Regions from separate parts of the Paenibacillus sp. FSL F4-0122 genome, predicted to be linked through region 1. Evidence: a T-box and tRNA genes for the amino acid it is inferred to sense, from the RefSeq annotation. Region 1 holds a T-box; the other holds one or more tRNA genes.

Region 1 (15,113 bases):
TACTAGTATTTTTTCATTTTATTTATCCTATTACAAGTTATCGTTTATCCTAGTATAATTTGTACTATACTAAAGGAACAGGAATCCCAAAGTGGAGGTAGCTTATGGCTAATCAAACAAGATTACAAGCATTATCCGATTTTTTGAAAGCACGTCGTGCGGCAATTTCACCAAGCTCTGTAGGCTTGCCGGAAGGCACACGCAGAAGAACGCCAGGACTCCGCAGGGAAGAGGTTGCACAGCTTGCAGGGGTAAGCAGCACCTGGTATACGTGGCTTGAACAAGGCAGAGATATAAAAGTCTCGTCATCTGTTTTGGACTGTATTGCCACTGCACTTAGGCTGACTAAAGATGAGCGGAAGTATCTTTTTGCACTGGCTTTAGAAACTGGAACTGGAACCACACCCTACCCGCAAGATGAATCTTCTGTAATTAGTCCTTCGCTGCAGAAAATTTTACAGGAACTCAAATATTGTCCTACGATAATTTCTGATAGACGTTGCGGGATCGTCGGTTGGAATGAAGCTGCCGCGCATGTTTTTCTTGATTTCTCAAAGCTGCCCATCGAAGAGCGGAATATGATCCGATTGTTATTTGTTCGTAAGGAGTTCAGACGCTTAGCGGTGAATTGGGAACAGTTCGTCAGCGGTTATCTTTCTATCTTCAGAGCGTATTACGGACAGTATGTAGAGGATCATTGGTATGATGAATTTATAGAGGAATTGAAAGAATTGCATCCGGCTTTTAATGAGATGTGGGAGCAAAGTCGGGTTAGTTCGGCCCCGGATGTGTTACTAGAATTCAGACATGCCAAGGCGGGGAAAATGTTATTTCATCTTACCTCTTTGCAGGTTCATGGCAGTGCCGATTTACGATGCAGCATCTATACTCCTGCGGGAGATTCGAATACTGAAACCAAGCTAAAGCAGCTTATGGAGCAGCATACAATAGAAGGATTAAGCTAGATTCACATAGAGAAGCATCCCTAGCTGAACTTCCAGCTAGAGATGCTTAATACTACACTATTAGAAATCTGATGTTGAAATTTCAATAGTTCCGAATGTGGTGCCAGCAGGAGTGCTTAAGAGTGCAGCTACCAAAAGGGCATGAACTGCAAGCGTAAGGCTATTGAACGCTGGAATCGTGTATGTGATAACTGGAGCATTCACACGAGTGATTACTAAATCTACTGGGAAGTTGGAGTTATTGTTCACAGTAACAGCAGCGTTAATACCACCTGCAAGGTTTTCATAATAAGATTTACCAATGACAGGGGCTAAATTGAAATATTGAATCGGTAATACGATGGCCATAGTAACGACCTCCTTTTCGTTTGATAGGATATTCTATGTTGAAAATCTATTAATGCTAGAGCGAATGCCATGGTGAATTAGCACTTTTTGATAGAAAAAACCGGGGATGTCCTATAGCCATTTAGAAAGTGGCTGGGACAACCCCGGTTTATTTTGGTACACTTAATTCGTTTTTTTTCGATAAATCAGATACAGTATCAATCCGAACAGCATGCCGACAAACGACATCGCGGAGATCGTTAAGTAAAGAGCTTTACCCCCAAAGGCATCATATAATGCCCCGCCAGCATAAGAAGCCAGGATACCTGATACACCGAAGAACAACAGTGCAAGTACGGTCTGGCCTGTAGCACGCCATTCCTCGGGTACAATACTGTACAGGTATTGAATAGCAGCCGAGTAGAACACAGGGAAGGTAAGAATTTGTAGAATCTGCAAATAGGCTAATAAGTGTGGATCAGTGATCCAAGCTGAAATAAAGAAACGAAGGAAATAGAAGCCTCCGGAAATCGATATGATAATCAGTTCTTTTCCTTTACGCAACCACCAGAAGCTTAATGCAAAGACAATGATTTCACTTATTGCCGCGAGGAAAAACGATTGGCCTACCAATTGAGGACTGCCACCAAGCTCACGAATATAAACTCCAATAAATGTATCGTTCATTCGTGCGGGTACAGAGCTAATAAATATGAGCACCAGAAACATCAATGTCTTTTTGTTGCCAAAAAAGTGCTTGAGACTATCCAGCGTGACCGGTTTACCTGTGACGGGGGCATCTGGCATGTTCCAGCTTACTATAAAGCTTATAAGGCAAATGGCAACAAACAGAAGAGCTATACCATGAGAGCCGAAAAAGCCGAGCACATAGCCAGTAATCAAAGCCATTACACCATAACCTAGCGCACCATATGTACGGATAGAACCATAGCTAATTCCAGCCGCCTCAGAGACTCGGAAATTCAAGCTTTCTGTCAGCGGATCAATGGGCATCAAGAAGAAATACAGCAGCATAGCAAAAAGAATGAGAACAGCATAACTGCTGGAATCGAACAAAAAGTATCCGGTCACCGCTGAGCATAACAGCAGAGCTAACAGCACTTTGCGGATGGTTTTTGTTTTATCACTAATCATCCCCCATAAAGGTTGAGCAATGATGGTAACAAAACCACCAGTTCCAATAATGAAGCCGATTTGCGATGGGCTTAGACCTTGTTCACTTAGATAGACTGGCAGAAAGGGAATAAACATGGCCAGCAGAGCAAAATACAAAAAGTTAAACCCTCGTAAAAGATTTGGTGCATTCATAAGTTTTTTTACCTCACGTGTTAGAAAATTTGTATAGAGTCAATTTTGCTATTGTATCATGGATAGTAAATGATTAGGATATAAATCTATTCGCGGAATTGCTCAAGATGACCCTAATCCTCTATAAATTTCTGGTCGTTATATGATAAACTGGTTACTATCAAAGCAAAATGCAAGGAGAAACGTTAATGATAAAGTTGGTATCATGGAATGTGAATGGCCTTCGGGCCTGTGTGAAAAAAGGGTTTGATGAATATTTTAAGGAAGTAGAAGCAGATATTTTCTGTGTTCAGGAGACAAAGCTGCAAGAAGGGCAGATTGTTCTGGAACAGGGTGAAGAATACAATCAATATTGGAATTATGCAGTGAAAAAAGGGTATTCAGGCACAGCTATATTCACCAAAATCAAGCCGATCTCTGCGAGATACGGAATGGAAGAGGATGAAGAAGCGGAAGGCCGGATTATTACGCTGGAGTTCGAACATTTTTATCTAGTGAATGTGTATACACCAAATGCCAAACGAGATCTGGCTAGATTGGATTACAGAATGGAATGGGAGGACCGCTTCCGCAATTACCTTCTGGAACTGGACAAGCTAAAACCAGTCGTTGTATGCGGCGATATGAACGTAGCCCATCAGGATATTGATATCAAAAATGCTAAAGCTAACCGCGGAAACTCTGGCTTTACCGATGAAGAAAGAGGAAAAATGAGTACGCTGCTGGAGTCCGGCTTCATAGATACCTTTAGATATTTTCATCCAGAGCTTGAAGGCGTTTATTCATGGTGGTCTTATATGCCGAAGGTGAGAGAACGGAATGTAGGCTGGCGGATTGATTATTTCCTAGCTTCTTCTAGACTTGCACCTAATCTGCTGGATGCCCAAATTGATTGTCACATTATGGGGAGCGATCATTGCCCGGTCATCCTCAAGCTTGCTGATTTCACAGACTAGGATCGAATATTTAAAAGGCCGCTAAGTCTCTTTAAAGGACGAAGCGGCCTTTTTTATTCATTAAGAATTATAGTCTGCCAATGATCTCAGGGAATTCAGTCGGTCCCATATTCACATTAAACTTTTGTTTAAGAATTAGCTGCTTCTCTAGTAAGATTATTTCAAGAGTTATGCAAAAAGGCATTTCAATAAACAATAAAGTGAGCTGTAGCTGATCATCAGCAACCCAAGTAAAGCTGGACATGATTCGGTTCAAGGAAGCATCAATGACCTGTGCGAAGCTTTCGAGCCATTCCCCTCGACCAAGACAGATCGCAGAATCCTCTCCAGTCTTAAATTGTAAAGTAACTGCAGCTTCGTTGTTATTGAAAGAGATAGAGAAGGTGTCCAAGGCAAATTGGTTGTCATCGAGCTTATAGGTTAAGCTGTTTATTCGATCTTCTTGTGATGAAGATGGCTGCAGTTGTGGCGGTTGGATAGATAAATATTTTAATTGTTCAACCAAGTGGGCAGAAGCAGCAGGCTCTAATGGCAAGGGTGCTTGCTCCATCGCGGGAAGCAGATGTTCCCACACAGCATTCAACATTCCTTGTATACTGTCTGATGCAGCAGTAGTAATAATTACGGCATCTTGCTCCGGAAGCACGACACAGAGTTGACCGAAGGCGCCATCTGCCCGGTAGGCACCGTGCTGGCATTGCCAGAACTGATACCCATATCCCATTGCCCAGTCATGATCGCCTTCGCCATTGGAAATATGTTTGGAAGTAGCCTCATTAATCCACTTTTCAGGCAGAACCCGTTGATTATTCCAGATTCCTTTTTGTAAGTATAGCTGGCCGAATTTAGCGATATCCTCGGTTGTAATGTTTAAGCCAAATCCCCCTGTGTTAATTCCGCGTGGACAAGACTCCCACGTTGCGCCGTGAATGCCCAGAGGAACGAAGAGGCGTGGTTCTAAATATTCTAGCAGTGTTTGGCCAGTAACCCGTTGAAGGATCGCGGCCAGCATGTAAGTAGCACCGGTATTATATAGGAAATGTGTACCTGGTTGTTTCTCGACCGGGACGGAGAAGAAAGCCTTCACCCAATTCCCGTCTGCACTTTTGCGAAGTGTGTCCATAGTATCCACGACATGTCCGGTACCCATCATCAATAGATGTCTGATTGTCATATTGGTTAGATTGTCTGTGATTGGATCAGGAGCATCTTCAGGGAAAAAGGATAGGACAGAATCATCGAGGGTGACGAGTTTCTCTGTAACAGCAAACCCGATTGCGGTTGAGGTGAAACTTTTGCTAAGTGAAAATAACATATGCGGAAGATCGGACCTGTAAGGGGCCCACCAGCCTTCAGAGACCACATAACCATGTCGAAGTAGCATAAAGCTGTGCAGGCCTAAATTTTGTTCCTCTACTGCACTAATAAAGCTGGATATTGCGGTTGATGAAATGCCCTGTTCTTCTGGAAGACTTCTAGATAACCGCAAGCTGCTTGTAGTTTCCATACGCTCATCTCCTAAATTTTGAGAATGCTCACCTCCTAATTCTATAATAATTTCCAATGTTAAAATACCCTTTAAAAAATAACTAGTTTAGCTTTCTACAGGGCTGTTGCGGGATACATCAGATTGGAGCCGTTTCTCTGGCCAAGAAATAACATGAGAAGTTTGACTTAGTTTCTCATATATTAGCTGAGTTTCTTTTTTGAATATACTAATGACTAAATGAATAAAGAAAGCCAAGTCTATCAATAGAACAAACAGATGAATAAGCATATTCCATACGGAGGAAAGATGCCCTAGAAGGGCGGAATCAAGCAAAAGAGAGTGAATCCCAAGCAGCAACCAATATAGCAGGCCATATCTGAGCATCAGAGCCCAGAAAAAAGCATGATTCCCGCTGCTCTTCACCCGAATCCGCACCATCCATTTCCCTAAGGTCCGTCCGCCCGTGAGAGCCGGAACAAGCATGAAGTAAATACCAGTTACAATCCAGAAGGCAGCTTTTATATCGAATCCGAAGAGTACCCCAAACCCGATGCTCCACACCATACTATCGATTAGAAAAGCTATTCCTCTGCGGGTATAGGAGACTCTTTTGGCAGAGCGGTCAATGTTTGTATCCAGTTGTTCTATACGTGGCAATAGCCCGGAGATCCAAATGGAAATTCGAAATCCAAAAATCCCTCCGATTGTGTTGGTAATGAGATCATCGACATCAAAAAGACGGTAAGGATGATCGAAGAAACCGTAAATCCCTGTAATCTGCGTGATCTCAAAGGACAGGGAAAAGGCAAAGGATAGTAGAATGCACACGACCCAGCGTGTACGAAAATAATAGCCCAGAAACATTCCAAACGGTACGGTTAATGCAACGTTAAAAATGACCTGTAAAAATGCAGGCTCACGCAGTAATGACCAGTAGGTCGAGATTTGATCAGGGATGATCGTCGATCCATCCACAATATCCTGAATAAATTGAAGGGGAATGAATTGGACGATACTCCCAGAAGGTGCAGCATTGTGCCGGGAGGATGGAAAAGGAAGCAAGACTAGAAAATAAGCGTTCATCAGATAGAGCAGCAGCAGATATAGGATTAAAGCTCTAAGCTTATGTATATAGCCATGTCTGCGGTATTGTACGATAAGAAAAGGAAGTGTGAAGAACAGCGCTGCTATTGGAAACATCATGAACGCATACGAAATTGGAAAAAAGTACGAATGAAACATAAGTCACCTGCCGTGGAATTGTTTTTATAAGAAATTTGACTCTACTTGGAAATTAGCTATCCCCGGCTCATTATAAGTTTTTATGATAGGGAACTCAACTAATTTATCGAACGTTTTCGGCATACATATGTCTATGAAGGAGCGTGAAGTGGATGGAGAAAAAGGTTCAGCAGTATTATCGGCTCAAGCAAAAGCAAAAAGATATTGAAAAAGAATTGGCCGAGCTTCGTCAGGATATTTTAAATTATTGTAGTGAGCAGGAAACCACCGAGACTGAAATTGGCAGCTATAAAGTGAAGCTGGTCGTGCAAAACCGCAAAGAATATGATGATGCAAAGTTATATGAGACCTTATCGGACCCTGAAGTGTGGCGTTTGCTCTCCAAATCAGATCCGGCAAAGGTGGCAAGCTTGACCAAGTTGAATGTAATTTCAGAGGATAAAATCATGCATACTTATGCTTTGAAGACCGTAACACTGCTACAGGTGGATAAAAAATAGTGATTCAAGTGAGCGGTTCCTTGTGGGAGCCGCTTTATTTGGCTGATAACTGTCCAGATTAAGGAAATATGTTACAGTATTAGGGTAGAAGGGAGGCTGAATAGTGAAAAAAATAATCATCGGAGGCGTCATGGGCTTAACGATTTTACTTTTTTTCTTCTTTATTTTGCAGCATAATAATCAATCACTTGAGGTGAAACCGGAAGTTCTGTTCCCAACAGCGGAATACAGGGTGACTGATAGTAGTGCTCCAGGATTACCTATGCTTATAACTGCTGAAGGGGCGAATGTTATTAAGATACAGGTTACGTCCGGCAATTTATTGTTATGGAACCCCCCTGACTACAAGGTGCATAACAAAGGTCTTGAGCTGAAAATCAAATCTGGAGATCAAATTTATTGGAGTCCAATGGATGGAAATAATAAACAAATAGATGAGCCTCAGGATACCAAGATCATAGTGATTGCTTACCATAATGATAAGCAGATCGGAATGTCCAACGTAGAGATTCATAAGAATGATCTAGGTGTCTATACAGGGGAAATACCTGAAGTGAAGTAACTGAGAATCTAAATCGAATCGCAACTATCCTCGTTTTGCGTTAAAATAAGAAGTGAAGCTGACCGAGTGCTTATAGCAACCCTAGAGATGGAGGAAGAGAATTCATGAAAGATTTTGAAGTAATGCTGGAGAAATACGCGAACCTAGTTGTAAAAGTAGGAGTAAATGTACAGCCTGGACAAGTCCTTATGGTACATGCACCGATAGAAACCGCAGAACTTACTCGCTTGATTGTAGCGAAAGCCTATGAAGCGGGAGCTAAATATGTAATTGTTGACTGGGACGATGAAGCAACTACACGGATCCGTTATGAAAAAGCCCCAGAGGATTCTTTCGATTACTATCCACAGTGGCAGGCTGAGATGATGGAGAAATTCGCGGAAGAAAATGGTGCCATCTTACATATTAAAGTACCTGATCCGGAACTGTTTAATGGCATTGATTCTTCTAAGGTATCTAGAGCAGTCAAAGCAGCAGCTATTGCTCGCAAGAACTACTCCAAATATACTCGGAACAGCAAAATCAGCTGGTCTCTGGTCAAAGCGCCAACACGTGCTTGGGCGAACAAGGTTTTTGCCGATCTTCCTGAAGAAGAGCGGGTAGAGGCGATGTGGGAAGCTGTATTCCAGATGAATCGTGTGGGCAGCGATGATCCGGTAGCTGCTTGGAGAGAGCATATTGGTCAGTTGAAAGAAAGTCAGGATAGAATGAACGCTAAACGTTATAAAAGCCTGCATTACCGTGCTCCGGGAACGGATCTGCATGTAGAGCTTCCGGAAGGCCATTTATGGCGCGGGGGTGGCGGTGAGAATGATAAAGGTGTTTATTTTGTTGCTAATATGCCAACGGAAGAGATTTATTCCATGCCCCATCGTACTGGAGTGAATGGCACAGTTAGAAGCACGCTCCCTCTTAATTTGAATGGACGTTTAGTTGAAGGACTTTCATTCACTTTTGAAAAGGGGAAAGTCGTAGCTTATGAAGCTGAATCCGGACGCGAGCATTTAACCTCACTGCTGGCAACGGATGAAGGTGCATCTTATCTAGGAGAAGTAGCCTTAGTGCAGCATGATTCTCCAATCTCTCGCTTGAACCGCATTTTTTACAATACAGGGATTGATGAGAATGCCTCCTGCCATTTCGCGCTAGGAAGTGCTTATCCTGTAAATATTGAAGGCGGCACAAAGCTTACGAACGAAGAGCTTGTGGCTAGAGGAGCTAATGTCAGCTTAACTCATGTCGATTTTATGATCGGTTCAGCAGAGCTGGATATTGACGGAGAGCTGGCGGACGGCACGATTGAACCCGTATTCCGTAAGGGAAATTGGGTGTTGTAAGGAGAAGAAAAAAGCCGGATCTCTTCCAATGAGCTTCCGGCTTTTTTTGAGTACCTATAAATATCATTTTTAGATTGAAAAATAGTTAAGACTCATAGCCTCACGTACTTCGGCCATTGTTTCCTGAGCAATGCTGCGGGCATGCTGTGTTCCAGAGATTAAGATTTCCTGCACAAGCTTGGGCTTAGTAGCATAATAGGAACGTCGCTCTCGCATCGGTTCTATAAGCTGATCTAGAGCTGTCGAAATCAACTGTTTGCAAGCAGAACAACCCATGGTACCCCGCTCACAGCCTTCACGAATTTCGGTTACCCCCGCTGAGCGAAAAGCACCATGATAAGCAAAAATAGGACAGATATCTGGATGTCCAGGATCATTTTTATGCACACGCGCAGGATCGGTTGTGGCTTTTCTTATCTTGAAGGTGATTTCTTCCTTAGTGGAGTCCAGCTCGATGGCATTGCCAAGGCTTTTACTCATTTTAGCGTTGCCATCCGTACCCACAAGTCTCGGCGTCTCACTGATCAGCGCTTTGGGTTCCACCAGTATCGGGCTGTACAGCTCGTTGAATCTGCGGACGATTTTGCGGGTTAATTCCAGATGGGGGAGCTGGTCTTCTCCTACAGGAATGATCGTTGCTTTACAAAAAGTTATGTCAGCAGTCTGACTAACTGGATAACCTAGAAAACCGTAATACAATTCATCTAAGCTGGAATTTTTTGATTCGGCTTTAATCGTGGGATTATGCCGTAAAGAATTCACAGTAACAAACATAGAGAACAAGAGGGTCAGCTCTGCGATTTCAGGGATCATCGATTGAATAAATATAGTTGTTTTCTCCGGATTTATACCCGCAGATAAATAGTCCAGTGTGATCTCATGCAGATGTTGACCCAGCAGCTGCGGACGATCAAAATGGGTCGTTAGGGCTTGAATATCCGCTAAAAACACAAAAGTTTCATATTGCTCCTGAAGGGCTACTCGGGTCTGCAAGCTGCCGGCGTAATGGCCAAGGTGAAGCTTTCCAGTCACTCGATCTCCAGTTAAGACACGTTCGTTCATCATATAAATTCCTCCTGATATTTAGCATTTGGTTACACTCGAGTCGCCACCACCAGCCATCATCCATGGCCATCACCTCCTTTAAATGACAAAAAAACCTCATCCAATAAGGACGAAGTTGTCGTGGTACCACCTTAAATGATCGTGTCACCTTACGATTCTTGGCTTTCGATCTTCTCTTACCTGTACGGAGAGGTTGAATTAATTCTCGATACAGGTCCCTTGATAACGGCGGGAACCCCGGTTTTCCCTACTGCATCCATTAAGATAGTTCGGAAAAACAACTATAAAGGCCATTCGAGCATACGCTGGTCACCGGTTCGCACCTACCACCGGCTCTCTGAAGACCATGTTCGTCTGTCTACTTACCCTTTGTCATCGTTGTTCATGATATGTGAATTATTGTAATTCTGAACAGGGGTGTTGTCAATGAGTGGAAATCGTATGGTGATTGATGAGGTATCTAGGTTTATATGATATAGCAAAGTATACCTTAAATGTATATAATCATCAGGAATTTAGTCCAATCTATCATTGCGGATTCACAATATACTACTCTATAACCTTGAAATGGAGTGATGATAAATGGCGACAATAATAAGTTATGGGTCACAGGCAAAAATCCCGTTAGATCCGTTTACTACAGCTATAACGGTTGCAGGGATTCCTGGAGCTGGAGCGGGTCTAGCCACAGCGCAAGTAAATATTAGTCCGGCTAATCCGGCTTCTTTCTCCAGTAGAGTCGAGTTAAATGGTAGTTTTAGTCTTACTGCACTTGCTAATAGCCAATTTCTTGTTATCATCCGACGAGCTGGAGTCGATATTTATAGATCCTTTTATCGTTTTACTACAATTACTGATATTCAATTAAGTGCTCAGTGGGTTGATGGTGCTTATATTGGAGTCCACAACTATGAATTGGTAATTCAGAATGATAGCAACTTGCCTATAAATCTATTTGGACCCATATCATTCACAGCAACTGCAATTGGAGGAGAGGGCGTAATTTAAGTTATGTTCCTGTGCGCCATTCAAGGGACGGGTGAATCAAAGCTTTGGACAGTTGAATCGATCTGATTCAGCTGTCCTTTTTTCATGAACGTATAATTGAAGTACAACTCTAGCAGCATAAATATCCAACCATACCCTTGATAGAGCGGTTTATTTATTTAAAATGTTATCCTCTAAAACAGCGTATTTATCGCCGAATTGCTTAATGATATGTTGTTCTCCCCAATTACATAATGCAGTCAAAATATCGCTTAAACTATCACCATATTCACTAAGCTCGTATTCTACTTTTGGTGGAACCTGATTATAAACAATTCGGTTGATGATTCCATCTGCCTCAAGCTCGCGTAGCTGCTGGGTTAACATTTTTTGAGTAATGCCGGGCATCAACTGTTTTAACTCGGAGGTGCGTTTTTTGCCATGAGTTAAATGACATAGAATTACGCATTTCCATTTCCCTCCGATGACCTCTAGTGTGGCTTCAACAGAAATATTGTATTTTTTCTTGACAGTTGTTGTTGGTGTTGTTGTCATGATAACCTCCAAGGTATGGGTACTTTTTAGTACCTATGGCACTTTTAAGTGCGTACTATTGATTATGTCCAATTTAACCTATCATAACATTTTTCGTTCAATTTTTATAGAATGCTATAATTTAGAGAGCTTTGGGCAAAAAAGTTAAACGAAACAAAAACCGTTTCTATACCTCCCCCGTCTTAATCTATGAAAGGTTGAAGAGGGGAGGCTAAGGAAGGACATGACGATGACTAATGCAGAAATGAAAAAAGTAACGATTCTTGATACTCGGAGCGAGACGGATTTTTACGATTCGATATTGGTACATAGAGAACAACTGTACAGTATTGCTTATAGTTACTTGCGGAACCGAAACGATGCGCTGGAAGCGATGCAGGAAATGACTTGCCGGGCCTGGATTAAAAGAAAAACATTAAAGGACCCCAAAGCATTCAAATCATGGATTATTCGAATTCTAATTTATGTCTGTATAGATGAACAAAGACGAAGAAAACGTTCCATGCCGCTGGTAGATGAAAGAATAGGAGAACAGGTCACACATATTGGCCATCATCGGATGGAAATGTTGTGGGCACTTGAGCAGGTTAAGCCCAAGTATCGCCATGTGCTGCTGCTAAAATACTACAACGATATGACCTTGACTGAGATCGCTAACATTATGAATAAACCCGAGGGAACGGTTAAGACTTGGCAACATAAAGGGCTCAAGCAGTTGCGAACCATCATAAAGAATCGGGGTGAATGGAACAATGAGTAGTCAAGAGGAGCTTGCCATGTTAAGCGATGCCGAACGTATCCCACAAGAACAAAAAATAGAGAATGCAGCCGCTCAAATCTATGCGATCCAAGCAGGCTTGGAATTAGGCAAGAAACGTGGCAGAAGGTTAATGTTCACAAAAAGCGCGATGTCTGTGCTGGCGGCTGCAGTGATGATAGCGGGCCTGCTGTTCTTCAATCCAACCCAGCTGATGCCACAGCAAGGGACTTCGAGTGCTGAAACATTCGATCGGGGCGTGTTGGAGCCTTTTAAAACATTGGCTGCAGCTGATATTGATGCTCTTACTTTAGAGTCTGCAATCCGGAATGATTATGTACAAATCGTTAATAAGAGTGCTGAATCAAATGGATATAAAATTACTCTGAATGCTGTGCTTGCTGATGAAAACAAAATCATGCTGCTGTATACAGGAACAACAAGTGATGGTCAGGAAGTGTACAGTGTAAATAGTGTGAAGCTGACAGATGCTGAAACTGGACGAGATGTAATGGAGGAGAATGGGAATAGAGGCGGAATGGGAGCACACGCAGAGGGAACCCTATATACTTGGCTCGGCAAAACTGTATTTTCACTGGACCGAAATAAACCAAGGCCAACAGACGTAGTGGCGGATTTTCAGATTGCCTCTGTAGATCCGGGAATGTTAAGTAAACCGAAAACAGGAACGGTTTTATCCGACATGCGGTATTCTGATCGTTTAAAAGTGAACTTCTCTATTGATCCTAAGTTTTGGGAGCTGAAGACGGAGACATTAGTTGTTGACCACCCTTTCATAATTGACGGACAGGAAGTAAAACTAGCCGAAGTCGAGCTTTCTCCGTTAAGCATAGCGCTCAAATTTACGATAAATGAGGAATTGAAAACGGATTGGATCGTCCGAAATGAACTGTTTCAAAAGCTCCCCTATGAATTAACTGCGCAGGTTGGGAAGCACGACATTAAAATTAATCCGAATTCTGGTAGTGGAGCTGATGATGGATTTATAAGTTACTTCAGCAGTAATGTGTTGGATCACCCGAAGTCACTGCGTTTGAAGCTTAGTGCGGGGGCAGATCGAGAGAAAGAAGAGTATATTGATATTCTGAAAAAATGAGCGGTAAGCGATATTAGTGAATATGCGTTGGAAGTCGTAATATAGAAAAAGGCCGCTGGTTGCGGCCTTTTTGTTATTGTTGGGACATTATACTAACTTTGTGAGTTACCATTAACACCAAACGCATCACTTGTTAATGAGAACAAACTCCTAATGCTCCTATTTGGACTGTATGTGCATAATGCTCCTCACGGGCTACAGGCTCTTAATGTTCCTCAGGCTTCTCACGTTTCACAGGCTCCACATGTTTCACAGGCTCTTCATGTTCACAGGCTCCACATGTTTCACAGGCTCTTCATGTTTCACAGGCTCCTCACGTTTCACAGGCTCCTCATGTTTCACAGGCTCCTCACGTTTCTCAGGTTTCTCATGTTCCTCATGTTCCTCACGCGCGTAACACTCCTAACGGACTGTATTGCAACTATTTTGGCTTTTTTGACCATTTTGCTGAGTTTTCGGACTGCATAGCTCTTATTGGTCTAAATCCACACCAAAATTAAGCATATTGGGTTGAATAGCTGCATCTGAGTCCGATAGCACTGCGAAATGCCCGGATTCTTCGAAATAAGGGCTCCTGAGTCCGAACCGTCTGACCTCGTAAATACTGCACAGTAAACAGTAAATCACCGTCTGAGCGTCTTAGCTATTTCGGCAGAACAAAAGTGGCGTTAGTGCGGCGTTAGTGCGGTACAAAAGTTTGCTAATCTGGCGCTAATATGGCGCTAATATGGTGCAAAGGTGGCGCTAATGTGGCAACTAAGTTAGTAACTTTTCTCGTTGTAGTTATGGGAGTATGTGTTCAGTGATTAGTTAGTCGCATTAGTCGAATTAGTTACTGTAACTTGTTTTCAACCATTCCTCGTTTGACCAGGACAATTTGCCAGCCCCTGAACCGTCAACAGCGGTAAGTCTAGATTTTAGACTAACTGGGTCATCTGAAGTGTAGCTATAAGGTAGTGTTGTGAATCCGTTCCATGCAAATGCTTTAACGGCAGCGGGTGCAGGGGAGAGAGGGCTGTTCTTAGATGTACTGTCTCCTCTGAATGTTGCTCCATCTAGTGAATAGATCGTATCTAAAGCTGCGATTGCACCCGTATATTTGCTATTACTCGCATCCGCTTGATTGTTGCGAAGTGGATTCACTACATCAATGATTACAGAACTTTCAAGTAATACAGCTCCTCCTTCTGTCGAGATTGCTCCGTTACTTGTAACCCCGAAATGATACCCCTTGCTTGAGATCGCTTTTTCCATAGCGGAGGTTAGACGTTTTTTAGCCAATCTGGTATCTTCGTTGTCCATTACAATGTTATAGGCATGCGCATTACCACTACGAAGGCGGGGCATGCGGTCTTGTATATCTTTATAGTAGTTGTGATGGAGCGTCACAGAAAGAAGCGCATTATCAGCTGCAAATTCTGTTGCGCCTATTAAATGGCCCTTTTTTTGACTAGCGGCAATCGCAATGATGTCGTCTTTACTTAGGCCAACTGAGCTGCTTCTTAAATAAGCGTACATGGGATAAGCAGCCTTGTTGGCTTCCATAGCATTAATTTGCTGAGTAACCCAGCTGTTTGCGTTTCTATCATCCCCTAAGAAGGAAGACCATGAAATGGTGACGCCGTTGCTGCCTTTTTTAACATCGACAACTCCGTCATAAGATTTATTGAAGGTGCAGTGGTCGATCCATACGTTGTTGCTATTCTCAATGGTGATGTAGTCCCAGTCGTTTTTATCGTAATTTCCTTTGGTTGCTTCATCCCATTCCCACAGCTCATCAAATTCAAGGTTGCGGATGATGACGTTAGAGCTTCTTTTAAAAGTAAAAGCGGCATGTTTAAGGGTTGCACCCTTAGCAGAGAAAATGGTCAAACCGTCGAAGTTGTCTATAGACACTTTGCTGACACCAGTCTCTATTAATACGG
Region 2 (15,113 bases), 3.2 Mb from region 1:
ATCTGCCCACCACGTACCGCAAAATTGATATCCGACAATAATGCTTTGCCATCTGCATCATTCACACTGAGTCCCTGCACCGTTAGTACTGGCTCACTAACAGCCAGAATCTCTTTGTCATATTTCAGCACGACGTCTCTGCCGACCATTAGTCGCGAGATTTCCTGTTCTGTCACATCCTGTGTTTGAAAAACACCTTCACTACGGCCGCTGCGCATAATCGTAATTCTGTCGCAAATCGCTTTGACTTCCTTTAATTTGTGCGAAATAAAAACTATCGTATGACCCTGTTCCCTTAATTGCTTAAGCTCGCGGAACAATTCCTCTGTTTCCTGTGGAGTCAACACCGCAGTCGGCTCATCAAGCACCAGAATTTTCGCACCACGCAGCAGCGCCTTAAGAATCTCAACCTTTTGCTTCATCCCAACTGTAAGATCCTCTACTTTTGCTTTAGGATCCACGGCCAGATTGTATTTCCTTGCGGTCTCTTCCGTCATGCGCACAGCCTCGGCATAATTAATGCCAACTCCTCTGCGCGGCTCCATACCCAGCACCATATTCTCTGCCACCGTAAACGAAGGTACCAACATGAAATGCTGGTGGACCATGCCGATGCCTCTATCAATGGCGTCCTGAGCGGATTGCAGCTTCACTTTTTCACCCTTGATATAGATCTCGCCTTCACTTGGCTCTTCCATGCCGAACATAATTTTCATTAAAGTCGATTTACCAGCACCGTTCTCACCTGCAATCGCATGTATTTCTCCCTCACGTAAAGAAAAATGCACGTCTTTATTTGCAACGACGCCATTGGGATATACCTTGGTAATTCCCCGCATTTCCAGCAGAGCTTTGTACATAGGTCTCAACGCCTTTCAACTTGGAGGTCTGCAAAAATATACAGCTGGAATTCCCCTGACTAGAAGAATCTCCAACTGTAGGTTTATCTCTATAGAGCTGATCTTAAGATTTAAAGCTTAAGGCTTAACTGCGTTACGAATAGCTTCTACCTCTGCAGTTTCCATCCCCATCGCATTATCCACTTTAATTTCTTTATTGATCAGCTTTTGCTTCACTTCTTCAACCTTGGCCTGAAGATCAGCCGGGAATACATTTTTATAAATATCATTCTCAGCAATACCTACACCATCATCTACAAAGCTCAACACATCACGTTTGCCCATTTCTAGCGTACCCTCTTGCAATCTCTTCACTGCACCTAGAATAGCCGTATCAATCTTTTTAATAGATGAAGTAACGATTAGATTTGCTTTTTCACTATCCGTATCGTTAATCAACATTGCCTGATCGGAGTCTACACCGATTGCATATTTTTTCTTCTCTTTAGCTGCGTCAAAGATCCCATGACCTGTACCCCCAGCCACGTTAAAAATAACATCCACACCGGAGTTATATTGAATTAGAGACAGTTCCTTACCTTTTGCCGGGTTAACAAAATCACCAGCGTACGACACAGCCACTTTTACATCAGGATCAACATACTGAGCACCTTGAATGTAGCCGACCAAGAAAGCATTAATCCCCGGAATATCCATACCGCCCACAAACCCAATCACATTCTCAGGGGTAGCATTCGGCATATCCGATTGTGTAGCTAATGCTGCTACGGCACCTGCCAAGAAAGATACTTCATTTGTCGCATAAGACATGTTGTACATGTTATCTGGTGCTTCATCGATGTCGGTATCATAATTAATGAATTTTTTGTCTGGATACAATTCTGCCGTTGCATTAAACATCTCTGTAATTTCAGAACCGCCAGAAATAATTACATCCCAATCCTCGGAAGCGATATCGTTAAATGTAGGCTCCCATTTCGTTTTATCAACGCCCATTTCAACAACCTTTGTTACTGCACCTAGTTCATTCTTAACCTTTTGCAAGCCGTTATTAGCGGAATCAAAAAATGATTTATCCCCAAGTGTCCCCGGAATCAGCAATACAACCTTGAGTTTATCCCCTGAACCTTTTTCTCCACCCTCAGCAGCGTTTGATCCAGTATTCGCAGAAGAACCGTTATTGGACGTGTTATTCCCACATGCTGTGACCAGAACCATCACCATTAATAACAACAAAGAAAGAACTTTTTTATTCATTACTCTATTCCACCCCTAATTTTAGTTGGTTAGTAATCCGGCAGAATCCCCATCTTCACCCATTGTATAATTCACGGTTCAAATGGAAATTCTCTTTTTTCCAAATAAAGTATCATTAAAAGTAATAAATTTAACGTTTAGGCTCAAAAATAGCAATAAAAATACCATTATTATTAATAATCCGCTTTATTTCCGAACGAGATGGCCAGTCAGGTTGCGAACTTTCGGATTTATTGATACGATCATAACAAATATTATTAAAAATAATTATATGATTTCGGTCATAGTTTTGTACGATTCGGCTAAAACATAAGTATTGGAGGATCATCATGGATCGTGTTCTATATATTGTAAGTGCCACACATGAGCTAAATACTTATATCCCTCCACACCAGCATGAATGCTACGAACTGGTCTATTATTTACAGGGGGTAGGGACAACCAATGTTGGCCCACGAAGTTACCATTTTCGCTCCTCTTCTTTCGCGCTTGTGCCACCCAATCATAAACATGACGAGCACCACCGTGAGGATGCAAATGTATTATTTGTAGGCTTCCACTCGGTACACCCTAATATGAGTAATCTGCTCGGCGTATATGAAGATGATAAAGATCAGACCGTTCTTCAAATCCTGCTGCGAATGAAAGCAGAGTTTACACGTAAGCAAGACGGATTCTCTGAGCTTCTAAACCTACAAATGAGCGAGATTACCGTCCATCTTATGAGGCTTCTTAGTGCCTCTGGATATCAATCCCCAACAGAAGATCGAGTACAATATGTCCTTAATTATATGAATGAGCATTATCGCCATAAATTGTCCGTCGAAACACTATCAGAAATGTCCGGATATAGCTACGATCGTTTTCGCCATCTATTTAAAGAACGTTTCGGGTCCTCACCCCTGCGGTATTTGCTGTTAAAACGCCTGGAGTATGCAAAATCTCTATTACGTCATACTCAGATGCAAATCTCTGAAGTATCTGCTGCTGCAGGTTTTGTGAACGATGCCCAATTCTGCAATATGTTTAAACGAGAAATAGGTCATACCCCGCGAGCATTCCGCATTAATAATCAATCAGGTTAATCACTAATCAGATTAAAAAAAGCCGTTGAAATAGAGAAACTCCTCTATTCAACGGCTTAATCCTGTAAAACTAAGAACATAAAGAAAAAAGGTTAGTAAGATTGCTTATAAAAGCAATCTTACTAACCTTTTTAAGATACCGGCGAGAGGACTCGAACCTCCACGGTTTCCCACTCGATTTTGAGTCGAGCGCGTCTGCCATTCCGCCACGCCGGCACATATGAACTAAATGGAGGCGCCACCCAGATTTGAACTGGGGATAAAGCTTTTGCAGAGCTTTGCCTTACCACTTGGCTATGGCGCCATGTAAATTTTGGAGCGGACGACGGGAATCGAACCCGCGACCCTCGCCTTGGCAAGGCGATGCTCTACCGCTGAGCCACGTCCGCATAAAATGGCTGGGGATATAGGATTCGAACCTATGAGTGACGGAGTCAAAGTCCGTTGCCTTACCGCTTGGCTAATCCCCAATAACATTTTAAAGTAAATGGGGCGACTGATGGGTCTCGAACCCACGAATGCCGGAACCACAATCCGGTGCGTTAACCCCTTCGCCACAGTCGCCATATTAAGTTGATATTGTCGCCATTATTCATTTTAAAGAAAATGGGGCGGCCGATGGGTCTCGAACCCACGAATGCCGGAACCACAATCCGGTGCGTTAACCCCTTCGCCACGGCCGCCATATTAAACTTTAGAAAAAACTTGGCAGGGGCAGCAGGAATTGAACCCACACCAACGGTTTTGGAGACCGTTGTTCTACCTTTAAACTATGCCCCTAAAAACTGGTGGAGGATGATGGATTCGAACCACCGAACACTTACGTGAGCAGATTTACAGTCTGATGCGTTTGGCCACTTCGCTAATCCTCCAAGGATGGTGCCGGCGAGAGGACTTGAACCCCCAACCTACTGATTACAAGTCAGTTGCTCTACCAATTGAGCTACACCGGCATGGCACTCATTCTTTTGTGATGATAAATGGTGGCTCGGGACGGAATCGAACCGCCGACACGAGGATTTTCAGTCCTCTGCTCTACCGACTGAGCTACCGAGCCATGATGAAAATGGCGGAACCGACGGGATTCGAACCCGCGATCTCCTGCGTGACAGGCAGGCATGTTAGGCCAACTACACCACGGTTCCAAAAGATATAATTGCTTAAGTTAATTGGTTGCGGGGGCAGGATTTGAACCTGCGGCCTTCGGGTTATGAGCCCGACGAGCTACCGGGCTGCTCCACCCCGCGTCAGTAAAAATATGTTATGGTGGAGGCTGAGGGGATCGAACCCCCGACCCTCTGCTTGTAAGGCAGATGCTCTCCCAGCTGAGCTAAGCCTCCATAAACAACAATTGTTATTGTACCAAAGTCCACTAGGATAAATCAAGTGAAAATTTGGTGACCCGTATGGGATTCGAACCCATGTTACCTCCGTGAAAGGGAGGTGTCTTAACCCCTTGACCAACGGGCCATACTAATTAAAAATTTGTGGCGGAGAGAGAGGGATTCGAACCCTCGAGACGCTTGTGGCGCCTACACGATTTCCAATCGTGCTCCTTCGGCCAAACTCGGACACCTCTCCATATGGCTCCCCGAACAGGACTCGAACCTGTGACAACTCGATTAACAGTCGAGTGCTCTACCAACTGAGCTATCAGGGAATATTCATACCAGGCTTAATCGCCTGAAAACTGAATCCGAAACAAATCTGCATTCTAAGTATAGGATAAGCCCTCGACCGATTAGTATTGGTCAGCTCCATGCATTGCTGCACTTCCACCTCCAACCTATCTACCTCGTCGTCTTCAAGGGGTCTTACTAATTGGGAAATCTCATCTTGAGGGGGGCTTCACGCTTAGATGCTTTCAGCGCTTATCCCGTCCGTACGTAGCTACCCAGCCATGCTCCTGGCGGAACAACTGGTGCACCAGCGGTACGTCCATCCCGGTCCTCTCGTACTAAGGACAGCTCCTCTCAAATTTCCTGCGCCCACGACAGATAGGGACCGAACTGTCTCACGACGTTCTGAACCCAGCTCGCGTACCGCTTTAATGGGCGAACAGCCCAACCCTTGGGACCTACTTCAGCCCCAGGATGCGATGAGCCGACATCGAGGTGCCAAACCTCCCCGTCGATGTGGACTCTTGGGGGAGATAAGCCTGTTATCCCCAGGGTAGCTTTTATCCGTTGAGCGATGGCCCTTCCATGCGGTACCACCGGATCACTAAGTCCGACTTTCGTCCCTGCTCGACTTGTAGGTCTCGCAGTCAAGCTCCCTTATGCCTTTGCACTCTGCGAATGATTTCCAACCATTCTGAGGGAACCTTGGAACGCCTCCGTTACTCTTTAGGAGGCGACCGCCCCAGTCAAACTGCCCGCCTGACACGGTCCCCGTACCCGATAAGGGTACTAGGTTAGAACCTAGATACGATCAGGGTGGTATCCCAACGGCGCCTCCACCGAAGCTTGCGCTCCGATTTCTACGGCTCCCACCTATCCTGTACAGATCGTACCCAAATTCAATATCAAGCTGCAGTAAAGCTCCATGGGGTCTTTCCGTCTTGTCGCGGGTAACCTGCATCTTCACAGGTATTAAAATTTCACCGGATCTCTCGTTGAGACAGCGCCCAAGTCGTTACGCCATTCGTGCGGGTCAGAATTTACCTGACAAGGAATTTCGCTACCTTAGGACCGTTATAGTTACGGCCGCCGTTTACTGGGGCTTCGGTTCATAGCTTCGGGTTACCCCTAACCACTCCCCTTAACCTTCCAGCACCGGGCAGGCGTCAGCCCGTATACTTCGCCTTGCGGCTTCGCACAGACCTGTGTTTTTGCTAAACAGTCGCTTGGGCCTTTTCACTGCGGCCCCCTCGTGCTATTCACACTACCGGGGCACCCCTTCTCCCGAAGTTACGGGGTCATTTTGCCGAGTTCCTTAACGAGAGTTCTTCCGCGCGCCTTAGAATTCTCTTCTCGCCTACCTGTGTCGGTTTGCGGTACGGGCACCTTCTCCTGGCTAGAGGCTTTTCTTGGCAGTGTGAGATCATGACCTTCGCTACTATAATTTTCGCTCCCCATCACAGCCCAGCCTTAACGATGTGCGGATTTGCCTACACATCAGCCTCACTGCTTAGACGGACATCCATCAGTCCGCGTCACTACCCTCCTGCGTCACCCCATCGCTCATAGCGGATTACGGTGGTACAGTAATTTCAAACTGTTGTCCTTCGACTACGCCTTTCGGCCTCGCCTTAGGTCCCGACTTACCCTGAGCGGACGAGCCTTCCTCAGGAAACCTTGGGCTTTCGGCGGATCAGATTCTCACTGATCTTTTCGTTACTCATACCGGCATTCTCACTTGTGTAGTGTCCAGCGCTCTTTTCAGTACACCTTCAACCCCTACACAACGCTCCCCTACCCCAGATACATACGTATCTAGCCATAGCTTCGGTGGTGTGTTTAGCCCCGTTACATTTTCGGCGCAGAGTCACTCGACCAGTGAGCTATTACGCACTCTTTCAATGGTGGCTGCTTCTAAGCCAACATCCTGGTTGTCTGTGCAACTCCACATCCTTTCCCACTTAACACACACTTGGGGACCTTAGCTGATGGTCTGGGCTGTTTCCCTTTTGACAATGGATCTTAGCACTCACTGTCTGACTCCCGGCAATAAGTATATGGCATTCGGAGTTTGACTGAGCTTGGTAATCCTTGCGGACCCCGCACCCAATCAGTGCTCTACCTCCACTACTCTTATACCGAGGCTAGCCCTAAAGCTATTTCGGGGAGAACCAGCTATCTCCGAGTTCGATTGGAATTTCTCCGCTACCCCCACCTCATCCCCGCACTTTTCAACGTACGTGGGTTCGGGCCTCCAGTGCGTGTTACCGCACCTTCACCCTGGACAGGGGTAGATCACACGGTTTCGGGTCTACGTCCACATACTCAATCGCCCTATTCAGACTCGCTTTCGCTGCGGCTCCACCTTCTCGGCTTAACCTTGCATGTTAAACGTAACTCGCCGGTTCATTCTACAAAAGGCACGCCATCACCCATAGATCGGGCTCTGACTTTTTGTAAGCACACGGTTTCAGGTTCTATTTCACTCCCCTTCCGGGGTGCTTTTCACCTTTCCCTCACGGTACTGTTTCACTATCGGTCGCCAGGTAGTATTTAGCCTTAGCAGATGGTCCTGCTGGATTCATACGGGGTTTCACGTGCCCCGCACTACTCGGGATCCGTCTCGGAGAGAATACAGTTTAGGTTACAGGGCTTTTACCTCTATCGCGGGCCTTTCCAGACCTCTTCACCTACCATATTCCTTTGTAACTCCATGTGAGACGTCCCACAACCCCAAGAGGCAAGCCCCTTGGTTTAGGCTGTTCCGCGTTCGCTCGCCGCTACTGACGGAATCACTATTGTTTTCTCTTCCTCAGGGTACTTAGATGTTTCAGTTCCCCTGGTCTGCCTCTACATTTCCTATGTATTCAGAAATGAGTAACTGCGAATTACCACAGCTGGGTTTCCCCATTCGGACACCCCCGGATCAAAGCTTGCTTACAGCTCCCCGAGGCAGTTTCGTTGTTCGCCACGTCCTTCGTCGGCTCCTGGCGCCTAGGCATCCTCCGTGTGCTCTTATTAGCTTAACCTTGATTCTTCCGAAGAAAAATCTCACTAATAACATTTACTTGTTTGCACAAGTTGCTAAAAGATGTTCTAAAACGCAAATTCGTTTCGGTATCCAGTTTTCAAGGATCAAGTCTTACTCGAGAGCTTAAACTCTCAAAACTGAGCAACGAGTGAGTAACAGGCCTAAACCTGAGATTGTGGAAGTTAAACTTCCGATTTGAATGTCCTCATTGCAGAGAACGATTCTCCATAGAAAGGAGGTGATCCAGCCGCACCTTCCGATACGGCTACCTTGTTACGACTTCACCCCAATCATCTACCCCACCTTCGGCGGCTGGCTCCCTTGCGGGTTACCCCACCGACTTCGGGTGTTGTAAACTCTCGTGGTGTGACGGGCGGTGTGTACAAGACCCGGGAACGTATTCACCGCGGCATGCTGATCCGCGATTACTAGCAATTCCGACTTCATGCAGGCGAGTTGCAGCCTGCAATCCGAACTGAGACCGGCTTTGATGGGATTGGCTCCACCTCGCGGCTTCGCTTCCCGTTGTACCGGCCATTGTAGTACGTGTGTAGCCCAGGTCATAAGGGGCATGATGATTTGACGTCATCCCCACCTTCCTCCGGTTTGTCACCGGCAGTCACTCTAGAGTGCCCAGCATTACCTGCTGGCAACTAAAGTTAAGGGTTGCGCTCGTTGCGGGACTTAACCCAACATCTCACGACACGAGCTGACGACAACCATGCACCACCTGTCTCCTCTGTCCCGAAGGCCGCTGCTATCTCTAGCAGATTCAGAGGGATGTCAAGACCTGGTAAGGTTCTTCGCGTTGCTTCGAATTAAACCACATACTCCACTGCTTGTGCGGGTCCCCGTCAATTCCTTTGAGTTTCAGTCTTGCGACCGTACTCCCCAGGCGGAGTGCTTACTGTGTTAACTTCGGCACCAAGGGTATCGAAACCCCTAACACCTAGCACTCATCGTTTACGGCGTGGACTACCAGGGTATCTAATCCTGTTTGCTCCCCACGCTTTCGCGCCTCAGCGTCAGTTACAGCCCAGAAAGTCGCCTTCGCCACTGGTGTTCCTCCACATATCTACGCATTTCACCGCTACACGTGGAATTCCACTTTCCTCTTCTGTACTCAAGCCACCCAGTTTCCAGTGCGACCTCAGGTTGAGCCCAAGGTTTAAACACCAGACTTAAATAGCCGCCTGCGCGCGCTTTACGCCCAATAATTCCGGACAACGCTTGCCCCCTACGTATTACCGCGGCTGCTGGCACGTAGTTAGCCGGGGCTTTCTTCTCAGGTACCGTCACTCCGGTAGCAGTTACTCTACCGGACGTTCTTCCCTGGCAACAGAGCTTTACGATCCGAAAACCTTCATCACTCACGCGGCGTTGCTCCGTCAGGCTTTCGCCCATTGCGGAAGATTCCCTACTGCTGCCTCCCGTAGGAGTCTGGGCCGTGTCTCAGTCCCAGTGTGGCCGTTCACCCTCTCAGGTCGGCTACGCATCGTCGCCTTGGTGGGCCGTTACCCCACCAACTAGCTAATGCGCCGCAGGCCCATCCCTCAGTGACAGATTGCTCCGTCTTTCATTCTTCTCTCAGGAGAAAAAAGAAATTATCCGGTATTAGCTACCGTTTCCGGTAGTTATCCCAGTCTGAAGGGCAGGTTGCCTACGTGTTACTCACCCGTCCGCCGCTAAGTTATTTTGAAAGCAAGCTTTCAAAATAACTCCGCTCGACTTGCATGTATTAGGCACGCCGCCAGCGTTCGTCCTGAGCCAGGATCAAACTCTCCAATTAGTATTGAAAAGAGCGATATGCTCATTTTGAAACATCTGACGAGAAAATTAATTCTCTAATTTTGGATATCACTTACGTGATTTCCTACTCACTCGTTGTTCAGTTTTCAAAGATCAAGCTGTTTATTTCGTCGATGTGTTGTTCAGCAGCGACCTTTATAATATATCACAGCACCCTCGTTTTAGTCAACCTTTTTTTAATTTCTTTTTTCGGTTGTCTTTCGAATGTTTTCGAAAGCACATCTCTGTGTCAGAGGGACGAGTTATAATTTAACACATGAACAAGGAAAGAGTCAACCATTAATTTTTCTGAATAAATATGAGCGTTTCATATTAGCAAACAAACAAAAAAGAGAGTGCTCAGCCTCTCCCTATCCTTGCTCATCTCTCTATAATTAAACATCTTCTACTGTATCTAATTCATCTCTATAATGTATAGCGGATCGCATGCCCTTCTCCCTCGTGAACATCAGCCCAAGATGTAATCTCTCGGATTAGCGAACGAGAAACCAGCTTTCGTAAAACAAGGGGTAGTTCAGACTCTAATTGACTCAGACCTGAATGCTGCAGTAATTCTTTAATGCTCCATGCTTCCTTACGGCTATTCAAAATATTAAAGAGCAATAGACAACAGTCCGTCATTTTGGACATAATTCCAAATTCACATGCAAGAAGCACAAGCTCCACACGTTGCTCTAAGGTCTCAGTACTGACCGTTAACTCCTCATAAAGTTTATGAACGGAGGTATTCATGCTTTTAACCTGTTCCCAAATAGCTGGCTCGGGGAAAGCACCCACTTCACTCACTTCTATTCTTGCCCAATGATATAAGGCTATCAATACACAGTTGTAAGCATCCATAATAAAGCCAGCCTCTATATAGCGCTTGGATTTCACATACATATGCAAAAAGCGGGCAAACTCCATAAATGCGACCCGTTCCTTGATCGGTCCTTCAAATTGCAATATCTCGCTGCGCATTTCCTCGAGTATTCCCTTGGGGTCCCAGATCACTTCCCCCCTCATCAAACTGATAAGAAGTTCGTTATTATCCCCTGCCATAACAGCCTGCTCCAAAGCAAATAGGCCGATATGGACTGACTGGGTCCGTTGGTCACCGGCAATGGTATGGCGAACAATATGCTCTCTATCCTGTTCTTCATGCAATACTAACACTATCATATCAAAATCTTGAAGAAGTGCGCTTTGAAACGGAATATCCCCATTCTGCCGCAAAACGACCGCTCCTAAAACATTCTCATCAAACGTTTCTCCACTCAACAAAGTTACATTGGACAGTTCCATGCTTCCCTCCATTAAATTTGGCGATTTTGCGTCCAGTCAGTTATAATTCAGTTATAATTATTATTCTACATATGAAAGACAGTTCCTTCTGGACAACCCAACTATATTTAGTTAGGAGCAAACACTCATGAAGTTTAAAACGGCTAAGATCAACGCTTTTCGCACATGGGGATTACTGCTCACAATGCTCGGAATGGGACTTATGGTTTTGGGTACAGCGGGCATCGTGTTTTGGGGCTCAACTGGAAAAGTATTCGCTGGAATCGGTCTTGTAATCGGTTTAATCTCAATGATGGCAAGTCTTGCAATCTATTTCTGGGCTGGGATGCTGTCAACTAGCGCAGTCCAACTGGAATGCCCTGAATGTCACAAGCTGACCAAAATGCTGGGCAAAACAGACCGCTGTATGTTCTGCCATACCATCCTTACTATGGATCCAGCTGAGGCCAATATTACTGCGGAACAACTTAAGAGTCAGCAGCTTAATCAATAAAACACATCTTACAGAAGCTTATTACTAGCGATTTATAATGCAATCAAACATTTGCTTAATACAACAAAGGGGCCCCCGTATTGGGAGCCCCTTTGTTTATTATGAATGAAATAATAATTACTTATGAATTCCTTGTAATACCTCCCATGCAGACAGATTACTAAAGCTGCGATTCCATGAACCGATGCCACCAAGCCCTAAAGACTTAGCAAGCTCAACTCTAGCTTTTAAGGAAACTTTGTCTTCGATCCATATTTTTTTAAGAGCGCCATCTTCCTTATACTCAACGTAATTCTGCCCAGCTGCCTTATCAAAGGTTGGGGTTAGCTTCTTCTCTTTAATAATTTTTTCAACGGCATTCATACTAACCGATTTAGAGCTTACTTTGGTCTTGCCATCTACCTGGGCCTCAGTCCAGATTCTAGTATACAGTGGAATCCCCAGAATCAGCTTCTCAGGCGGTACATCGTCTTCCTCTATGATCCGGCTTAACGAGCTTTCTACCCACGGTAGAGACGCAACAGAGCCCGCGATAGGACTAGCCGCCCAGTGCTCGTCATAAGCCATAACAATAAGATAATCAACTACGGAATTAAGAGCCTTACGATCAAGGAAAGCTGACCACATCTCACTGTTGGATTTAGGGGTTACGTCTATGGAGACGATTAAGTTTTTGGCTTGAGCCATAGGTTTTAGCTCTCGCATAAATTGTGTAACATTCTCCCCGTCTTTCGTATATACATTCTCAAAGTCAATATTAATTCCATCCAGCTTGTATAAATCTGAATACTCGAGGATCTGTACGATCGCGTTCATCCGCTTCTCATAGCTCGACAATGCCTCAGTGGTTATGTCCGGATCAAAGCTATTGCTGAGCAGCCCCCACACTTCCAACCCGCGCTCATGCGCCCATTGCACATACGCACTGTCAGCCTGACTGCGCACATTTCCATCACCATCTATGATACTGAACCAAGTCGGGCTAGCCACGTTAACCCCTGGAAGCTCACCGAATGTACTTGGATCAGGTTTACGTTGATAAACTGCTTCCCAATACAAATTCACTGACTTCCCTTTCCAACTTCGTTCTGCCCGTGAGGGAGTGGTGCTTTTCGGTTCCACTGTTTTTTGACCGTCCGAGATAATATCACTGGCCTTGGCATACCCCGCGTAACCGCTGCTTAACTGCACATACAGCCAGTCCTCATTTTCCTTATTCCAAATACTCACACTGGCTCCCGGGGACATATCCGCCACGATGGGTGCGTGAATCGACGCTTCGCTGCGAAGAGCGACTGTCTTATCACCTGCTTCACCTTTCACTTTCCCCAGCGGTACAGTCTCCCCTGCTGTCATTAACAGCACAGCCCCGGTAGTCGTATCCTCTTGAATCTCAAACCCATACAGGTCTTCTAAAACATCCGCAGGAAGATAAGTTATCTTTTCCTTAACTTCTGGTGCCAGCCGCAGCTGCAGCGGACGATTGTTCAGACTAGCATCGGTTTTATCCTCTTGCATATATAGAAGTTCACTTTCCGTTGATAGGATGACCGATTTAGTCTTTTCTTCATAACGAATAGAGGAGTCCACATGTTCCTGCAGTAATGGTAGAGGTAAAAGCATGCTATCACCGGTCCCTGATGCGGAATATCCTGTTACTTCTCCTTTTACGAAGATAGGATGTTCTAGGCCTTTCCAGTCTGGATCGATGTGCTGGCGATTTGGCAATACAAAAAACACAACCCAATAAGCTGCTGCCGCAATGAGCAAAAGTCCAAAAAAGCGTCGGAAAAGACCTCCGCGCTTTTTAACGCGTTTTTGTCTATATCTTCTGTCCAAAATATATCCTCCAAATACTAGATGATTTTAAGTTAAGTCTAACAATACGATTATAACATCCACTTGGTTCCGGATAACCAGTATAAGTTAGTCATTTTCACTATATTTTGTTATTTTAAAAAAAATAAAAACGTGAGTCCTCCGCTTTCGGATTTCACACGTTTATTGTGTAGCTTGGCTATACGCCCTTGAGTACTGTAGTATTCTGTCTTATTGTTGCTTCTCTCTGCAACATTTGCAAACTCCATGCAATTCCATACGCAAACCCGTAATTTTGAAGCCCGTTTCCTGCTCCGCATGTATCTCTACATCATGAAGCGATGGATAACTAAAATCTTCAATCTTACCGCATAGCTGACAGATGACATGATAATGATCAGATACATTGGCATCAAAACGACTGGAACTATCCCCGTAGGTCAACTCGCGAACCATGCCGGCTTCCATAAACATCTTGAGATTATTATATACAGTTGCAACGCTCATGCTCGGAAATTTCGGCTCTAGCGCCCGGTATATATCGTCAGCTGTAGGATGATTCATTGCTTCCATCAAATACGTAAGAATCGCATGACGCTGGGGCGTTATACGGACACCTGTTGTCTTTAATTGTTCCAGTGCATGTTGTACTCCACTCCCCATTACTGTCACCGCCTTTTGAATTTAAAAATAAAAGAAGTACTTCTTAAGATTGTAAGACTGGTTTTTCAATGTTGTCAACGAAGTCTATACATTATATTTATTATTATATAAGAAAAATTACTTTTTTCAATATTTCCTAACATTTAGATTGCTATTTCCTTCAACATGAAGCTTGAACTCACCGGTCCCCACTTCACCTGATACTTTTTTCTTATCAATTGTAAGTTCAGGCAAATCTGAAGTAATATCACCATATCCACTGGAACCATTCACTGTATAGTTGCTTAACACTGGCAAATACAATTGAATATCACCAACTGCGCTATAAATATCCCAGTCTCCAGCGACATCTGAAGAGCGAACATCAATGGTACCATTTAGAGATTCGGCATGTAGCTTGGATCTGGCTCCATCAACCTCTAAATTACCGTTTTTGGTAGTAATATCGATATCATTGCTATTTCCGATCGCACTAATATTGCCGACAGCCGTCGATAATTTCAAAGCACCGGTAACATCCCAAGCATTCATATTGCCTCCGCTCGTTGTTAAATCAACGCTGCCTTGAACAGATCTGGCACGGACAGCTCCATTCAGTGTTTTTCCCTTAACATTACCAAAGATACGATGAAGGATCAGCTCTCCATTCCCCGTTTCCAGAGAAATGTCTTCAATGGCTTCTACATTCTGCAATGTGATCCCGCCATTCATGGTGCGAACATCGAGGTTAAAGCGGCGATCCTCCGGCAAGTAAATGTCTAAATCCATGCGTGGCTGGCGTTTGCCGGATTCTCCATAAGCCTTGCTATTTGAGGTTATTTTTATGTTGGGCCCTTCAACGACGTCCACAAAGGACTGTTCTGAAATAGCTTCAGCCATCGGCCCATCCAACTGATCTACCCAAACTGTCGTCGTAATTTGAATATCATCCACTGGAGCGCGATGCAATAAAATATCGCCATTAATACTATCAATAGATATTTTGGCTGTATTTAATTCCACCGGAACAATTAGCGGGGCTTTCTGATATTTGCTGCCTTTAGCCTCACCATAGTCCACTGCTGCTGCCGTCAGGTTTAGACTGACATTTTTCCATAGATATAAATAATGTTCTTGCTCTGCAACAATAAATACACTCGCAGCTAGCAATATAGCGGATAAAAGCCCACGTAAATCCAATCTGATTCTGGTTCC

The links. The T-box of region 1 lies ahead of trpS (tryptophan--tRNA ligase). A T-box ahead of a tRNA ligase gene usually reads a tRNA of that ligase, here a tRNA-Trp.
Region 2: it has a tRNA-Trp gene. The T-box ahead of trpS (tryptophan--tRNA ligase) is inferred to sense a tRNA for this amino acid. The anticodon was not compared.

Annotation. Positions count from the first base shown of each region.
Region 1 is NZ_JBBODI010000001.1:6,390,281-6,405,393, reverse strand. It holds gene MHH49_RS28135 (helix-turn-helix transcriptional regulator) at 105-965, shown strand; gene MHH49_RS28130 (hypothetical protein) at 1,026-1,313, opposite strand; gene MHH49_RS28125 (MFS transporter) at 1,476-2,621, opposite strand; gene MHH49_RS28120 (exodeoxyribonuclease III) at 2,813-3,577, shown strand; gene MHH49_RS28115 (serine hydrolase domain-containing protein) at 3,645-5,084, opposite strand; gene MHH49_RS28110 (VanZ family protein) at 5,172-6,308, opposite strand; gene MHH49_RS28105 (hypothetical protein) at 6,461-6,808, shown strand; gene MHH49_RS28100 (hypothetical protein) at 6,912-7,370, shown strand; gene MHH49_RS28095 (aminopeptidase) at 7,475-8,707, shown strand; gene trpS (tryptophan--tRNA ligase) at 8,777-9,772, opposite strand; T-box leader at 9,875-10,157, opposite strand; gene MHH49_RS28085 (hypothetical protein) at 10,355-10,780, shown strand; gene MHH49_RS28080 (winged helix-turn-helix transcriptional regulator) at 10,931-11,314, opposite strand; gene MHH49_RS28075 (sigma-70 family RNA polymerase sigma factor) at 11,538-12,074, shown strand; gene MHH49_RS28070 (DUF4179 domain-containing protein) at 12,067-13,188, shown strand; gene MHH49_RS28065 (pectate lyase family protein) at 14,017-15,113, opposite strand, start outside.
Region 2 is NZ_JBBODI010000001.1:3,209,579-3,224,691, reverse strand. It holds gene MHH49_RS14000 (ABC transporter ATP-binding protein) at 1-860, opposite strand, end outside; gene MHH49_RS13995 (BMP family ABC transporter substrate-binding protein) at 978-2,117, opposite strand; gene MHH49_RS13990 (AraC family transcriptional regulator) at 2,447-3,202, shown strand; tRNA gene MHH49_RS13985 (tRNA-Leu) at 3,340-3,418, opposite strand; tRNA gene MHH49_RS13980 (tRNA-Cys) at 3,433-3,506, opposite strand; tRNA gene MHH49_RS13975 (tRNA-Gly) at 3,517-3,591, opposite strand; tRNA gene MHH49_RS13970 (tRNA-Gln) at 3,598-3,672, opposite strand; tRNA gene MHH49_RS13965 (tRNA-His) at 3,691-3,766, opposite strand; tRNA gene MHH49_RS13960 (tRNA-His) at 3,810-3,885, opposite strand; tRNA gene MHH49_RS13955 (tRNA-Trp) at 3,909-3,982, opposite strand; tRNA gene MHH49_RS13950 (tRNA-Tyr) at 3,989-4,074, opposite strand; tRNA gene MHH49_RS13945 (tRNA-Thr) at 4,080-4,155, opposite strand; tRNA gene MHH49_RS13940 (tRNA-Phe) at 4,184-4,259, opposite strand; tRNA gene MHH49_RS13935 (tRNA-Asp) at 4,270-4,347, opposite strand; tRNA gene MHH49_RS13930 (tRNA-Met) at 4,373-4,449, opposite strand; tRNA gene MHH49_RS13925 (tRNA-Val) at 4,467-4,542, opposite strand; tRNA gene MHH49_RS13920 (tRNA-Glu) at 4,598-4,672, opposite strand; tRNA gene MHH49_RS13915 (tRNA-Ser) at 4,691-4,783, opposite strand; tRNA gene MHH49_RS13910 (tRNA-Asn) at 4,787-4,862, opposite strand; rRNA gene MHH49_RS13905 (23S ribosomal RNA) at 4,924-7,850, opposite strand; rRNA gene MHH49_RS13900 (16S ribosomal RNA) at 8,084-9,641, opposite strand; gene MHH49_RS13895 (nucleotidyltransferase-like protein) at 10,067-10,945, opposite strand; gene MHH49_RS13890 (DUF2614 family zinc ribbon-containing protein) at 11,073-11,438, shown strand; gene MHH49_RS13885 (glycosyl hydrolase family 18 protein) at 11,556-13,277, opposite strand; gene perR (peroxide-responsive transcriptional repressor PerR) at 13,488-13,919, opposite strand; gene MHH49_RS13875 (DUF4097 family beta strand repeat-containing protein) at 14,046-15,113, opposite strand, start outside.